2 linked regions of the Synechococcus sp. PCC 7335 genome follow. The main gene of each other region encodes a partner of the protein of the gene in region 2 in a complex. Links are inferred from orthologs where the notes say so. Each region holds a gene or a part of one and is shown on either strand. Other genes may lie near its edges.

Region 1 (7,426 bases), 600 kb from region 2 along the record:
AAATTTCGCCGCCCATGTGCAACTATCTCCTGTTCTATCGTGAATATCTCTGAATATCAGGCCCATTTTAGAGCGTTTTGGAACCCCTCATGACATCGGTATCGACAACCGCACTCAATCCCTCTTGTTCGAAGCCCTCTCACTCGAAGAGTCCTCACAGTCAGCTAGCTGTGCCCTTAATCGATCCTCCCTCAACCCATCCTTCACGAAAACCTAGGCTTGTGGTCACTTTGGGCGATCCGGCAGGTATCGGTCCAGAAGTTGTGATTAAAGCCCTGAGTAATCCAACCTTTCTAGCGCGCGCAGATATCTCTGTGATTGGCAGTCGTCGTCTGTTTCAAAACACCTACACCCGTCTCGTTGCCGCTCATCCTCACCTTATTGAGCCGGATAGTCTGGCGTTTATTGATGTAGATGCTGACGTGCCATCGGCGATTACCGCTAGCATTATTCCAGGACTGGAAAGCATCAACAGTGGAGAGATTAGCTTTCGGACTTTGGAGAGCGCGATCGCTCGCACCTTGAAAGGTGAGTTCGATGGCATTGTTACCGCTCCAATTGCCAAGTCAGCCTGGCTAGCAGCGGGGCACAATTATCCCGGGCAGACCGAACTGCTCGCAGAGATGTCAAATACGCATCGATTCGGCATGCTATTCGTTGCTAAATCGCCCCAAAATGGCTGGCTCTTGAGAACATTGCTAGCAACCACACACATCCCATTGCAAGCAGTTCCGCAGGCGCTAACGCCTGAAGTAATGACCGCTAAGCTAGAGCTTTTGATCGATTGTTTGCAAAATGACTTCGGATTGAATGAGGCTAGAATTGCGATCGCAGGCTTAAATCCTCATAGCGGCGAACAAGGGCAGCTAGGCACAGAAGAACAAGACTGGCTAATTCCGTGGATCAAAGACCAACAGCAGCGATTTACTCATATCCAATTAGACGGGCCGATTCCGCCAGATACAATGTGGGTCAACCCTGGCCAAGCTTGGCATGGTTCGAGTACTGACTCGAACAGCCATCAACACAGAGCACACGATGGCTACCTAGCGCTTTACCACGACCAGGGGTTAATACCAGTCAAACTGCTTGCCTTTGATCTAGCTGTCAACACGACCATCGGACTACCCTTCATTCGCACGTCGCCTGACCACGGAACCGCTTTTGACATTGTGGGAAAAGGACTCGCTCGTCCGCAAAGTACAGAAGCTGCGTTGGACTTAGCGATTGAACTGGCCACTCAGCGCCTACGGAAATCGCAATAGCTCAAAAATCAAGAGTGCTCAGAAGTGCTCTAGACAGGTACTCAAAACAAGCGTAACTGCTCTAGAGGCTGCTCTAAGTGCATCCAAGGCAAAGGGGGTACCTTCACGTTTGCGGCTTCTAACATCGTTTGAAAATGCCGAGCGACTCTAGGCGACTCTACTTCCATCGGGCAGTGTACAAAAAAGTAAACCTGCGTCCCGATGCTCAGCCATTCGTCAACTTTGCTTACCCACTCCGCTAGATAGCCCTGATTGCGGACTATGTGTGGATGGCTGATGTAGCGAACAATTGCGAAGTCGCTCGTTACTTGGGGCTGCAAAGGAACCTTTGGCTTTCGCCGAGTAGAGTACATTTGCGGATCGATATCACCTTCGTCTTCATGAACGTACATCATCCGGCTATCTAGCAATACCTGGCCTACATTTAGAGTTGTCAATAGCACTCTCAGTCGATCTACGAAGGGTGGCCGAAACCAATCTAGGTGCCGCACTTCTACGGCCACTGGCGTAGACTCTTTGGACAAAGCTTCTAGAAAGTTCTTTAGATCGTTAAATGCAGCCGGAGAATAGCTTGGCGGCAGCTGAATCATAATCGGACCTAGGCGAGTACCTAATCCTTGCTGCATCAAGGACAAGAAAGACTGCGCTGCTGGTAAATGTGCCACCAATGGACCCGCGTGAGTAACCTGGCGAGGCAGCTTTGGACAAAAGCGAAAGCCTGAAGGCGTATTGTCCGACCAGCGCTTCACCACCTCTAGCGAAGGCACCGAATAAAAGGTTGTATTACCTTCTACACCTAACATTCGCTCGCCATAGAGCCTCAAAAAGTTTGTTGGCTGACTCTTTGCTGGATAGAAGCTACCCACCCAGTCTTTGAACGCCCAAACGGCACAGCCCAGTCGAAAGTTGAGCGGGTCTGACCACGGTTCTTGCTTTACTGCACTCAAGTCAGCCATATACCACTTAGCTACCACCTTTAGCCGCTATCAGCTTTAGCTATGTACCCACGCAGCTTAAGCGATCTGAAAACGCAGCGCTTGAAGCTTTCTGTCAGTACCTATCTCTCAGCAGACTGTCAGAATTTATCCGACTAGCCTCTATATATTAGGAGTAAAATTGTCGCCATCTTAAAAACAGACTATGGTCTTTCCTCGTATTCGTCCCGAGTGGCAGCTCTTGGAGCATCAGGCTACTGCTGAGAGTGTCTTCTATAATCGCAAGCGTTCTAGAAGGCAGTTCTTAAAGGCGGCGGCTGGCGTAGGAATTGGCATGGGAAGCGCGATCGCCCTCAATAGCTGTCGCCCCCCACTCAGTGAAGATGATCGCGACGACTTTGAAGCAACGCTTGGACGCAAGCTTTCAAACTTTCGTACTCATCCCGATTTTGAGTCACTTGCTGATAGTCCCATTACAGAACAGCAGTATGCCAGTCGATTCAACAACTTCTATGAATTTGGCGGAACTAAAGACATTTGGCGCCAAGCCCAAGCCCTTCCTTCTGAAGACTGGAAGCTGAGTGTTGGTGGCCTCGTAAACCAGCCCAAAACCTACGATGCCGACGATCTTCTCAACACGTTCGACTTAGAAGAGAGAATCTATCGGTTCCGTTGTGTCGAAGCTTGGGCGATGGTCGTTCCGTGGTTAGGATTTCCCATGAAGAAGCTGATTGAAGCCGTAGATCCAAAGCCTGAAGCCAAATTCGTCCGGTTTGAATCTTTCTTTGATCCTAGCGTCATGTCTGGCCCTAATCTTTCATTATCTAGTCTGCCTTGGCCCTATCATGAAGGCTTACGCATCGAAGAAATGGCAAACGAGTTGGCCTTCTTTGCGGTAGGTATCTATGGTCGCACGCTACCCAAGCAGCACGGTGCGCCTATCCGGATGGTGCTGCCTTGGAAATATGGGTTCAAAGGCGCAAAGTCCATTGTCAAGATAGACTTCGTTGCTGAGCAGCCCACGACCTACTGGAACATTATTTCGCCCAACGAATACGGGTTCGAGGCGAATGTGAATCCTCAGGTTCCTCATCCCAGATGGTCACAGACTCAAGAACGCTTGATGGGCGAAGGCAACGATTGGGATTGGGAAAAGCAGCCTACCCGCTTGTACAACGGGTATGGTGATTATGTTGCCAAGCTGTATGTCTGATGTGACTAGATGTCTGATGTGACTAGATGTCTGATGTGACTGACTAACGTGACTAAGATACTTTTTATTGAGAGGGGCCACTATGCATGAGCACATCGCTATTCCTGATTATCCAGCAGTTACCTGGGCTTTCATCTACCGAGGGATGAAAGTTGAGGTAACCAAGTCTACGCACCACGAGCAACAGATCTATTCAGCTTGGGTAACCTACGACACTGGCAGCGCCGTGGCTGTACCGAGAGCAGATAGCCCAGAACGCGCGATCGCCCAGGCTAAGAAATGGATACACACTCACTTCGATTGGCAATAACACCTAGACGCTTTGCTGCAGGCATAGACTTGCCAGACTTGATATATCTACGTATATCCATGTAATTACACAGATACAAACATCACCTACTGGGAACATTTAGTACGTAGCTTAGCGAAGCATGAGTCGACAGAGTACTCAAAGCCGTACGGGGTTCCTATGGATACAGATACATCTTCAGTCACTACTTATCTGGTTGACTACGCAGCCGAGGGCGACGAACTGACCGATCTACTAAAAGCGCTTATTCCCTCTGGGCTAAGCGAACTAGACCTTGCCCACGCACCCAAAAGCGTGCCCTCAAGAGCTTCTATCAAGGCTATTCGCATCCCTTGTAAGCTGCGTAAGTCCCTGAGTGCCTAAACCCGACAGCTATCCTAAAAGCTATCCTAGAACTGCCTCAAGAATCTCAGATCGCTCTTGTAAAGGCGTCTGATATCGTCAATTTTACTCTGGACCATGGCCAAACGCTCTACACCTAAGCCCGCTGCGAACCCGGAATAAGTCTCGGGGTCGCAACCCACCGCCTTGAGCACATTAGGATCAATCATGCCGCAGCCCATCACCTCTAACCACTGACCTTGCCAACGAACATCCACTTCCGCAGAAGGCTCGGTAAAGGGAAAATAACTGGGGCGAAAACGGACTTCAATATCGCCAAACAGCGCTTCCAAAAATAGTTGGACTGTACCGCGCAAGTCGGTGAAAGTGATGTCTTTATCGACCGCAAAAAACTCAATTTGATGAAAGACCGCAGAGTGGGTCGCATCAACTGTATCGCGACGGTAGCAGCGCCCAGAAGCTAGGACTCGCATCGGTGGCTGGTTATTCTCCATGTAGCGAATTTGCGTATTAGATGTATGAGTACGCATGAGCTGACCGCCAGGTAGATACAGCGTGTCTTGCATATCGCGAGCAGGATGATCTGGCAAGAAATTCAGCGCTTCAAAGTTGTAATAGTCACTTTCAATTTCTTGGCTTTGGGCAACGGTATAGCCAAGCCCAACAAAGATATCAGTGATTTGGTCGATGATGCTATTAATTGGATGAACTCGGCCTTGAGGCGCGTAGACACCTGGCATCGTTACATCTATAGTCTCGGCAGCTAGCTGAGCCTGCATCTCGGCAGCTTGTAACTCTGACTTGCGCTGATCAATAGCCGACTGCAAAGCGCTCTTAGCCTGATTTGCCGTAGCGCCAACCTTGGGCCGCTCGCTGGCTGAAAGCTTACCCATGCCACCTAATACTTTAGAAAGATCACCTTTCTTTCCTAAATATCTAACGCGGGCTGCCTCTACCTCTTCTAGGCTACTAGCGGCGATAATATCTGCTATGGCACTCTGCTGGACGGCACTGAGCTGAGATTCGATTTCGGTTGAGGTGGTGGCGCTCACGGCTACTCCAAACAAGATTTAAACAAGCAGGCTATAGAGAACCTACTAATTGTGCAAATTAGTCTATGTTAACCTGCCAGAGAGGTCTAGCCCATAGGGACCTTCACAAGGAAGTAAGCTATGAAGATATTGGTGAGCAACGACGATGGTGTGTTCGCGTTGGGAATTAGAACGCTGGCAAATAAGTTGGCAAAGGCTGGTCACCAAGTAACCGTGGTTTGCCCTGACCGAGAACGATCAGCAACAGGACACGGATTGACCCTGCATGAACCACTTCGGGTAGAGCAGGCAGAAGGTGTCTTTGACCCAGAGGTAACGGCGTGGGCCTGCTCTGGAACACCATCGGACTGTGTGAAGTTAGCACTAGACGCACTGCTGCTAGAAAAACCAGACTTTCTAGTATCAGGAATCAATCACGGAGCTAATTTAGGAACGGATGTGCTGTATTCCGGCACAGTATCAGCAGCAATGGAGGGGGTACTAGAAGGCGTGAGCGCGATCGCGATTAGTCTGCTTAGCGGCTACCCTAACTTTCAGCCTGCCGCTAATTTTGCCGTTCATCTGATCACAGCGCTAGAAACGCAACCGTTATCTCTGCCGGTGCTCTTGAATGTCAATATTCCACCTGTAGAAGTTGCGAAGATTCAGCCGCCAGTCATCACCCATCAAGGCGTACGACGATACTTCGATCAATTTGAGAAACGGGTCGATCCTAGAGGCAGGATCTATTACTGGCTAGCAGGGGAGATTATGGAGGAAGAAGATGCTGAAATTCCAATGCCAGTCGAGCAGGCATTTAGCTCGCCGAGTCACACTGTATTGAGTAGAGCTTTGATAGAAGTCGGCCAGCGGTTTATGACAGACGTGCAGGCCATCAAGAAAAACCACATCACGATCACCCCACTTCAAGGAAATTTAACGGCCTATACAGCGTTGCCGTCTATTGACGCATGGAAGCAGCAAAGCTTGAAAGAAGTACCGGGTACTGCAAAATATTAGGATTTGATGTACTTATGTAACGCAGCTCAAGGTTTGTAAAGATTTGTATTTCCTTGCTGCCAGGGGTGTTGAGGATAATCATGAGAAGATTGTAACGGATTGTTGCTTTGTTTTTAATAAAGCGGACTAGATGACGGGACTTCTCGTAGTCTTGTATCACTGACCACAGAAAGGGTCAGTTGCTGTATTAAGAAGAAGGAGAGCTTAATGCTTGACGCTTTCTCTAGAGCCGTTGTTTCGGCCGACTCTAAGACCGCTACTATCGGTGGCGACGAACTCGAAGCGCTAAAGGGCTTTGTTTCCGAAGGAAACAAGCGTCTAGACGCTGTTAATGCGATCGCTTCCAACGCTAGCTGTATCGTTTCTGATGCTGTTTCTGGCATGATCTGCGAGAACACTGGCTTGATCCAGGCAGGTGGTAACTGCTATCCCACTCGTCGCATGGCCGCTTGCCTGCGCGATGGTGAGATCGTTTTGCGCTATGTCACTTACGCTTTGCTTGCAGGTGATGCTTCCGTACTCGATGATCGTTGCCTAAACGGTTTGAAAGAAACTTACGCTGCACTAGGCGTACCCACTGGTTCTGCTGCCCGGGCAGTCAACATCATGAAGGCTTCTAGTATCGCTCACCTCAAGGGAACTAACAGCCCCGAAGCTGGTGGTACTCGCTATAACAAGAACGATGCGCCAGAAGGAGACTGCTCTGCTCTAGCTTCTGAAGCTGCTGGCTATTTTGATCGCGTTGTATCGGCTCTTTCCTAATCGCCTTATGGCAATTAGCTTTTGAGTTTATTTAACTAACCGATCAAACATAACTAACTTTGGAGATTTGAGAAATGAAATCAGTTGTTACTTCCGCTATTGCTTCGGCTGATGCTGCCGGACGCTTCCCTGGCTCTGCTGATCTGCAGGCCGTTCAAGGTGGATTGCAGCGTGCCGCTGCTCGCCTAGAAGCCGCTGAGAAGCTCAATTCTGGTCTAGACCAGGTTGCTCAAGAAGCTTATGATGCTGCTTTTAAGAAGTATCCTTACCTCACTAACGAAGGTGAAGCAGGCGGCAACCAGGGTAAGAAGGACAAGTGCCTTCGCGACATCAAGCACTACCTACGCCTGATCAACTACTGCCTAGTTGTTGGCGGCACAGGTCCTCTAGACGAGTGGGGCATTGCTGGTGCACGTGAAGTGTATCGTTCCTTGAACTTGCCAACAGCGCCTTATGTAACTGCTATGCAGTTCACTCGTGATCGCGCTTGTGCTCCTCGTGACATGTCCCCTCAGGCTCTCACTGAGTTCCGTGCGCTGCTTGACTAC
Region 2 (8,395 bases):
CCAATGCCGATAGCTGGCTATCTTCTACAGATACTACTTTGCTGCTGCGAAAGCAGGCTGGGGATGAAGCTAAAAAAGGTAACCATATCACCGCTGTCAAAATTCTTAGTCATTTGATAGTCCGTGAACCAACTAACCCAGAGAATCTCGTCAATCGAGGACTCATGTATAGCAACCTGGGACGCGGCGACGACGCGCTAGCTGATTACAATCGGGCTATAGAATTAAACCCCAAGTTCGATCGAGCCTTCAGCAATCGGGGCAATCTACACGCGATCAGGCACAATTGGCAAGATGCGATCGCCGATTACGACGAGGCCATCGATCTCAACCCTTTGAACATCCGGGCTCGGCTCAACCAAGCGGTTACCTTTAGAGAGATGGGTAACTACGAGGAAGCGCTAATATGTCTAGATATTGCTCTGTTCTTTAGACCTAAAAGTGCCGTTCTCTACGCAGAAAGAGGGCGAACCTATCATCTACAGGGCTATAGGAATCGAGCGATCGCAGCGTACACAACCGCCTGTCATTTAGCAGAAGATAGCAGCCTCAAAGATATTAGTAGTCCAACAAAAGTTATCCGTAGAGTACTCAGTTGGACTAATAGCCTAAACTCATGCTCGCAATGACAATCTGCACTCAGCTAGCGCTATTGGCGCTGTTCGTGGATCAATCACCATCAAGGTATCTGTATCTAAGAAGACGCTATGAGGCCTAGTCAATATCGATTGACTGCGGCCCCTTTGGATTAGAGGTATTGATTCCACCCGCCGTATCATTAGCAGTCGGCACAGCCCCTTGTTTATTCAGCCAGCTCCTGACCGGATCTTCTGTCAAGTCTAGTCGAAATAAACCAGAGAAAAAGCCACCACAAAAAGCTACTGGCTGCTGGGCAAGTTCCTTTATGAACGGGGTCAGCTCATCAACAAACATAGTCAAAACTTTCCTTCTACGGCAACTAGAGCTAGTGTAACGGTCTCAGCCAAAAATTTGCTTGTTATCTCGATCAAGAATCTTTGATTGAAACCTTCGCGCTAAGCGCTTACTCAAACTTTACTCAAAAAATCTTCTGTAGCAGACTTCGGCGTCCATCAACTTGAATAGTCGACCAGTTAGTCAGCGCAGTGGCTAATTGAGCATCGCTAAGCGTGGCTCCAGTCAAATTGGCCCCACAAAGATTAGCACCGTCTAGTTTCGCAGAGTCTAGGTTAGCTTTGCTGAGGTTGGCACCCCGTAAGTCAGCCCCCTCTAAATTGGCATCGGCTAAATAAGCACTCACCAACTTCGCATTTTTGAGGATGGCTCTAGTAAGATTTGCCTGTCCCAAATTGGTATTAGAAAGATCAACGCTGGTTAGATTTGCCTCGCGCAAGTTGGCTTTGGCAAACCTAGCGTCTGCAAAGGTTTGTTTGTAGAGATCAAGCTGTGTAAGTATTTGATCAGAAAAGTCGCGATAGCCTTTTGCGTAAGCATCAATTAGAGATTGTGCTGTGTATTTTTTGCGTCGCCGCCGCTCTACGCCCTTGTAGTGAGTACTGCTATTCAGACGGCGTTCTTTTCCCTTGTAGTGAGTACTGTTGTTCAGACGGCGTTCTTTTCTAGCTCGAATAGTCGCGGCTATGCGAGCAGAGCGCGATGTTCGCGTCGTAGGCTGGGTGCTTTTCGTAGGTTGGGTGCTTGGTTGGTTATTCGTATCAGGTCCTGGTGTTGCAAAAGATAGGTTTTGAGCCAAGCTATCTAGATACGGCTCAACTTCAAGATCCCGTATAATCTCTTCTGCCATTTGATAGCGCTTATGCACTGAGATATCGAGCATTTTCACTAGGACTTGAGAGAAATGACTACTCACAGAAATACGCTCTTGCCAAAGAAGCTCGCCAGTTTGAGCATTATAGGGAAGATCTTTCGGTGGGATACCTGTGAGCAGGTAGATGCAAGTAACGCCAATAGCATACAGATCGCTAGCATATACAGGACGCATGGCCATTTGTTCTGGAGGCGCGTATCCAGGAGTACCAATAGCGTAGGCAGTCAGTGCAGCTTGATCCGTTGGATCAACCGTGGGTTGACTGACCTTGTCTTTGACTGCACCAAAGTCGATCATGACAAGCTGCTGATCTTGTTCGCGGCGGATAAGGTTAGCCGGTTTGATATCTCTGTGAATGATCTTGTGGCTGTGAATATATTGGATAACGGGCAGAATCTCTTTGAGAAATTGTTTGACGCTCACTTCTGTAAAAAGGCCTGATTCTTTGACCTCTTTTTGAAGTGTGGAACCGCTGACGTATTCCTGCACTAGGTAGAATTCCTTAGCCATCTCGAAATAGTCAAGTAGTCTAGGAAGCTGAGGGTGATTTCCAATCTTGCCGAGAATTTTGGCTTCTCTTTGAAAGAGATTACGGGCCATATCTAGCAGATTAGGAACATCTGTAGTGGGTCGGAGCTGTTTGATAACGCAGGCGGGATAGCCAGGCAACCGCTGATCACGGGCAAGGAAGGTGGCACCAAACCCCCCTCGACCTAAAGCACCTATCACTCGATAGCGATCGCGTATCCACAGCTTACTGCCGCAGCTTTTGCAAAATCTAGCGGCGTTGTCATTCTTAGGATCGAGGCAACCGGTCTTAATGCAGTAGGTCATTGCAAAATCTGCGTCTGGGCGTATTTTGAGTATGCCCGTCTGTATAGCAGAGTGAGGATGCAGGCTTACTTTGCACATCGATCTGCCTGACCTCGTACAGCGGTTCTAGCCAAATAGACTGTCCTAAGCAGCTCAGCACCAGCAATAGGCGCAAGCGTGGGATTCTAGACAGGAAACCGTAGTACCATAAGTCGAGGCTGGCTCTCCAATATCACTTGGAAATTTCTTTGAAGCGTACTCAAGACTATTGACAGCCTGATTTCTTAAAAAAGCGCCTAAGCGTCGATTTCACAATGCGTGTTTCTGTTAACTGGCTCAAAGAGCTTGTCGAGTTTGACTTTTCGCCGGAGGCACTAGCTGAAGCGCTAACAATGGCGGGATTCGAGGTCGAAGAAATAGAAGATCGGCGCAGCTGGGCAGAAGGCGTGGTAGTAGGTCGGGTATTAGACACATCGCCTCATCCAGATGCAGCCAAGCTGAGTGTCTGTACGGTTGATATTAATCAAGGCCAGACTTCAACTATTGTCTGTGGAGCGGCGAATGTTGGTGCGAATACGTGTGTGCCGGTAGCCACGGTCGGCAGCTATCTACCTAAAGTAGATTTGAAAGTTAAGCCGCGCGAGTTGAGAGGAGTCGCATCGGCAGGAATGATCTGCTCTCTAGCGGAGTTAGGGTTAGCTCGAGACTCTGAAGGGATCTATATCTTCGATGAGCAGCAATTTGAGCAGGGAGAGATTTCGATTGGTCAAGACGTGCGACCTCTACTTGGCCTAGATGATTTTGTCTTGGATGTGACCTCTACAGCGAACAGAGCCGATGCCCTAAGCATGGTAGGCATCGCCAGAGAGATTTCAGCTATCACTGGAAACCCTTTGAAGCTACCAATCTCTGACGATCTGCCAGGAAGTAAAACAGCCTTAGACAAAGTAGATATCACACTGAGCGAGCCTAAGATCTGTCCTATCTATATGGGAAGTGTTTTAGAAGGGATTAGGATTGGGCCATCTCCAACTTGGCTACAACAGCGCTTAATTGCCGCCGGGACCCGGGCAATCAATAACGTAGTCGATGTCACCAACTATGTTTTGTTAGAGTGGGGCCAGCCGCTACATGCTTTCGATTTAGATAGACTCATGGCAGTAGGTGAGCAAGATTCACTCTCAGTAAGTGTTCGCTACGCAACAGAGTCTGAATCATTAGTGACATTAGACGATCAAGAGCGGCAGCTAGCAGCGCAGACAGTGTTGATTACCGCGAACGATGTGCCAGTGGCCTTAGCTGGTGTTATGGGTGGGGCCAAGACGGAAGTTATCGATACGACAGAAAGGGTATTCCTAGAGGCGGCCTATTTCGACTCGGCGGTAATTCGCAAATCGGCTAGGTCCCAGGGACTGCGTACTGAAGCCTCGGCTCGGTATGAACGAGGAGTAAACCCGGCCGAGCTGAAATTAGCTCGCGATCGCGCCCTTCAGCTTTTTATCGAAACCGCAGGCGCAACGCTAGTTGGACAGGGCGAAGATCGCACTGAGATAGGCAATATCTCACCGACTAGAGAAGTTTCGCTGCGCTTGAGCCGGGTTCACCAAATCCTAGGCGAGGTCGTCGAGCAGGGAAGCACCAAGGCACTAGACAAAGCAACTGTTGAAACGTTATTGAGCAAATTAGGCTGCAAGGCAACTGCTACCGATGAAGACACTTGGACAGTAGAAATCCCGCCTTATCGCTATCGTGACTTAGAGCGCGAAATTGATCTGATCGAAGAAGTCGCTAGGCTCTATGGCTACGACCGCTTCGCCAACACGCTACCAAGCCAGACCTCACGCGGCTATCTTTCTCAAGCGGCAGCGTTGTCTAGGCGGCTACGAGCAGCTTTTCGAGGAGCGGGATTAACAGAGGTCATTCACTATTCTTTAACTAGCCCAAGCTCTGATCGGCAAGTAGTCATCGCAAATCCTTTGTTCACCGAGTACTCAGCGCTGCGAATTGATTTACTAGATGGGTTGATTGCAGCCTTTGAGCTCAACATTAATCAAGGAAACGGGCCACTCAACGCTTTTGAGATCGGTACTGTTTTCAATCAGCCTGACGACGATCCAGAGGGCGATCCGATCGAATCGATTAAGGTCTCAGGAATTGTCGGTGGAGATGCTCGCCAGGGACGCTGGGAAAATAGCAATCAAGAGAGGCCGCTCACCTGGTATGAGGCAAAAGGCATTCTAGAGTGCGTGTTTGATAATCTAGGACTAGCTGTGGACTATCGGGCTGAGGCTAGGGATGAGCGACTCCATCCTGGACGAACGGCGGGTCTGTTTGTGCGAGGTCGTACGCGGCTAGGGACTTTTGCGCAGCTACACCCAGAGCTACGCCGCGAGAGAGACTTGCCGGAGGCGGTGTATGTCTTTGAGCTAGATTGGGCCGTATTAGAAATGTGTTTGACTGGAAAGCGTGGTAAGGCCGTTAAGTTTGAGGCCTTCTCTAGGTATCCAGCTTCTGATCGAGATCTCGCATTTTTTGCCCCAATTGAGGTAAACGTCGCTGAGCTGCAAAAGGCAATGAATAAATCGGGCGGCAAACTGTTAGAGTCAGTGACTCTATTTGATGAGTATCGTGGGCAAGGCGTACCGGAAGGCAGTCGCTCTTTGGCGTTTAGGCTAGTTTATCGAGCAAGCGATCACAACCTTACCGACAAAGATATCGATCCTATTCACCAAAAGATTCGCGCCACTTTAGAAAAAACCTACAAAGTTAGTCTGCGTAGCTAGGTCTAGAACGGAACATCTGGGCCAGGTGCAGAAGATTTGGGTCCTTGGTTAGAGTCTGTTTGTTCGGTCGATCCTGGTAGTGGAGGATCAGCATCGTCATCTAGATTAACAATCTGACCGTTGAAGAAGCTAGCAAATCGCTTTATCTTCTCTTGTTCTTGGTCAGCAAGCTGTCGATTAACAGACGCATCTAGCCTCGGATTAGATGGAGTACTCAGTTGCGTAACAGGTTTATGAACGTTGGGCACAGAGATATTTGAGCTATCTGACAGTTCGATATCTGCGCCACTGCTAATTTCTAGATAGCTGTTATTGGTAGATTGTCCATTCGATTGGTTACCTGGTTGATTGGTTGGCGGATTAGTCGGTTGATTTCTTTGTAGAGTCGAAGGCTGTGAGTGAGGCGAAAGGCCAGTGGATGAACTAGCAGATGACTGGGCAGCAGGATCTACTGGCTTTGACGTGTCGACAACTTCCAAAGATATTTTGATGGGTCGCTGAAAAACTGTTTGGAAAGCAGCTTCTAGATTGGGAATGCGCTCTCTAGCTGCTTTTTGAAGGGGAGCCGAACGAAATCCAACTTTTGCACCTACCCCATCAAAACCGAGTAGCATTCCCTGCTGAGACATCAACATCTGCGTCCCACGAGGTTGCAGCACCGCTAGGATCTGTTTCCACAAATCACTTAGATTACCGAAGGCAACAGCTATTGGCTTTTCTGGGGCTGCCGGCTTTAAGGGAGTGGGCTGTGTAGCAGAAGCAGCAGACGGATCTGATAACACTGCTGCCTTGGCTGGGTCTAGATTATTAGAAGAGGCAGAACTATCAGATAGTTCTGCTTTAGGTTCATTCGGTTCGCCTGGAATAGCTGGTAGTGATACGGGAGGCTCTGTTGGAGACTTGGAGGCACCGGTAGCAGCCGTCTGTGCTGGCTGATCTACCGAGGGCGGCACTGGATGCTGAATAGTTGATGCGATCGCAGGCTTAACGATTGGCGGCGTGATGCTAGGTGCAATCTTAGGCTTAACACTAGAGGTGATATCAGTCGCTGCTGTTGTCTCGCGCGCATTATCGACAGCGGCACTGTTAGCCCTGTTAGTAGCTGGGTTCGTAGCAGCGTTACTAGCAGGAGTACGCTTGGCCATCACCTCTAGCGCACTAGGTAGTAGTCCGGTCAGCGTAATTTCTAACCACAACCGTGGCTGAGTTGTATTTTTGATCTGAACTTCTGCGCTTTGGAGTTTCTGTTGGCTAGCAAGCAGCGCAGCAGCAGATAGCTTTTGCGCAAAAGGAATCATCTCAGCCCAGGTAGGTGAGGTAATTGCCACAAGATCGACGCGTTTGGGCGCACGTTTGGCAATTAGCAAATCGCGGTAGAACCCCACCAGGCTTTGCAGCACAATCAAAGGCTCTCTGCCCTTGTCCATTAGATGGCGAACGCGCTCTAGCAAGGCGGTGCTATCATCGGCGGCGATCGCTCTTACCAGATTCAGCAAATCTCGCTCAGGAACGGCCCCCACCAAGTCCCAAACCGTCTCAACCGTAATTTTATTGGCTTGCAAACTCAGCTGATCTAGCAGGCTTTCAGCATCACGCAATCCACCTTGAGAGATCTGAGCGACTAGCTGAATCGCGGATGGTTCAATTTGAATAGCCTCTTCAGCCGAAATATAGCTCAAATGTTTGATCATAGACGGCAGCGGAATGCGGCGAAAATCAAACCGCTGACAGCGAGAAATAATCGTCGGCAGGACCCTTTGAGGATCGGTCGTAGCCAGTACAAACACTACTCTGCTCGGTGGCTCTTCTAGCGTTTTAAGCAGCGCATTGAACGCAGCCGTACTCAGCATATGAACTTCGTCGAGCACGTAAAGCTTGTACCTGCATTGTACGGGTGCGAACTGCGATCGCTCGATCAGCTCGCGAATATTATCCACACCAGTATTACTTGCCGCATCGATTTCGACGACATCTAGCGCAATCCCTTGGATCACTGCTTGGCAAACGTCACACTGACCGCAGGGCTGAGCTGTTGGCACCTCTGAGCTAAGACAGTTGAGCGATTTTGCTAGGATCCGAGCACTAGACGTTTTGCCAGTGCCTCTAGGACCACAAAATAGATAAGCTGGAGCAATCCGCTTTTGCTCTAAGGCATGCGTGAGGGTTTGAGCGATCGCATCTTGACCCACTAGCTGAGAAAACGTTTGCGGTCGATACTTATGGTGAAGAGGTTCGTACAAGCGCTGCTAACCTGAGTACGGCTATCGCTACTAAGATATCGTCTCAGTGAAAAGATTGTCTAAACTATTGCATCTGATACTTGTTCGGGCAGTACCTATGCGCCGAAACTACTGCACTTCGGAAATTACTACAGAGAGCGGACTGCCAACTTCAGCCACACCTTGAAGTGTTTTAGCAGCGTTACCACAGCTACAGGCTATCTCTATCCACCCGTGGCTACCAACTACTGCACACAGCCTACCTACAGGGACATCAGCGTATGTGCTTACACCCGTAAATTCAAACTGACGATGGGGCGTTTCGAGCGCAACTTGCCAGGACCGGTTAGAGACCACCTCACCAGGAATGTTGCTTATCAGGTTGCCGAAACTGTCTATGTACTGCAGACTGCCAACGTATTGGAGCGTACGCTGATCAAGCGACTTGCTGTTGACGGCTTGCAGGGGTAGCAAATTCGGTTGGACTAGTGTGGCCGGATCGATACGTTCACCCAACGACTCAATCGGCACACCGTTAGCCAGATGTGCAGCGACAGGAGCGAAGATATCTCTTCCGTGAAACGTATGGCTAGGCTGCTCCACTCGCCAATACTGAGGATTGGTTAGACTGACGGCTGTAATCGATGGGCCGTGCTGCGCTTGGTCGAAGAGGTTGCCGAGCAGACCGTTGTCTGGAGCCACAAAAAATCCGTTCGGATGCTGCAAGGCGATCGCCCGTCGATTAGAGCCCACCCCCGGATCTACTACTGCTA

Evidence for each region.
Region 1: the proteins of pheT (region 2) and pheS are in contact, whole or in part, in a crystal structure (PDB 6P24), measured with the Escherichia coli proteins. The link is inferred for Synechococcus sp. PCC 7335 from one-to-one orthologs.

What each region holds. Positions count from the first base shown.
Region 1 is NZ_DS989904.1:760,195-767,620, forward strand. What follows is about bases 3,116-5,985. They hold pheS (phenylalanine--tRNA ligase subunit alpha), read right to left. Parts: upstream 5,118-5,985; coding sequence 4,113-5,117; downstream 3,116-4,112. Other genes in these bases: msrP (protein-methionine-sulfoxide reductase catalytic subunit MsrP), read left to right, coding at 3,116-3,413; S7335_RS03490 (hypothetical protein), read left to right, coding at 3,496-3,723; S7335_RS03495 (hypothetical protein), read left to right, coding at 3,883-4,086; surE (5'/3'-nucleotidase SurE), read left to right, coding at 5,238-5,985. Also shown: S7335_RS26605 (PetM family cytochrome b6-f complex subunit 7), read right to left, coding at 1-16; 4-hydroxythreonine-4-phosphate dehydrogenase PdxA, read left to right, coding at 90-1,265; S7335_RS03480 (DUF72 domain-containing protein), read right to left, coding at 1,307-2,221; more of msrP, read left to right, coding at 2,406-3,115; more of surE, read left to right, coding at 5,986-6,116; S7335_RS03510 (bleomycin hydrolase), read left to right, coding at 6,324-6,878; S7335_RS03515 (bleomycin hydrolase), read left to right, coding at 6,953-7,426.
Region 2 is NZ_DS989904.1:160,028-168,422, forward strand. What follows is about bases 2,566-5,668. They hold pheT (phenylalanine--tRNA ligase subunit beta), read left to right. Parts: upstream 2,566-2,934; coding sequence 2,935-5,403; downstream 5,404-5,668. Other genes in these bases: S7335_RS00695 (serine/threonine-protein kinase), read right to left, coding at 2,566-2,641; S7335_RS00705 (DNA polymerase III subunit gamma/tau), read right to left, coding at 5,406-5,668. In the rest of the region: S7335_RS00685 (tetratricopeptide repeat protein), read left to right, coding at 1-629; S7335_RS00690 (hypothetical protein), read right to left, coding at 715-933; more of S7335_RS00695, read right to left, coding at 1,058-2,565; more of S7335_RS00705, read right to left, coding at 5,669-7,643; S7335_RS00710 (S-adenosyl-l-methionine hydroxide adenosyltransferase family protein), read right to left, coding at 7,752-8,395.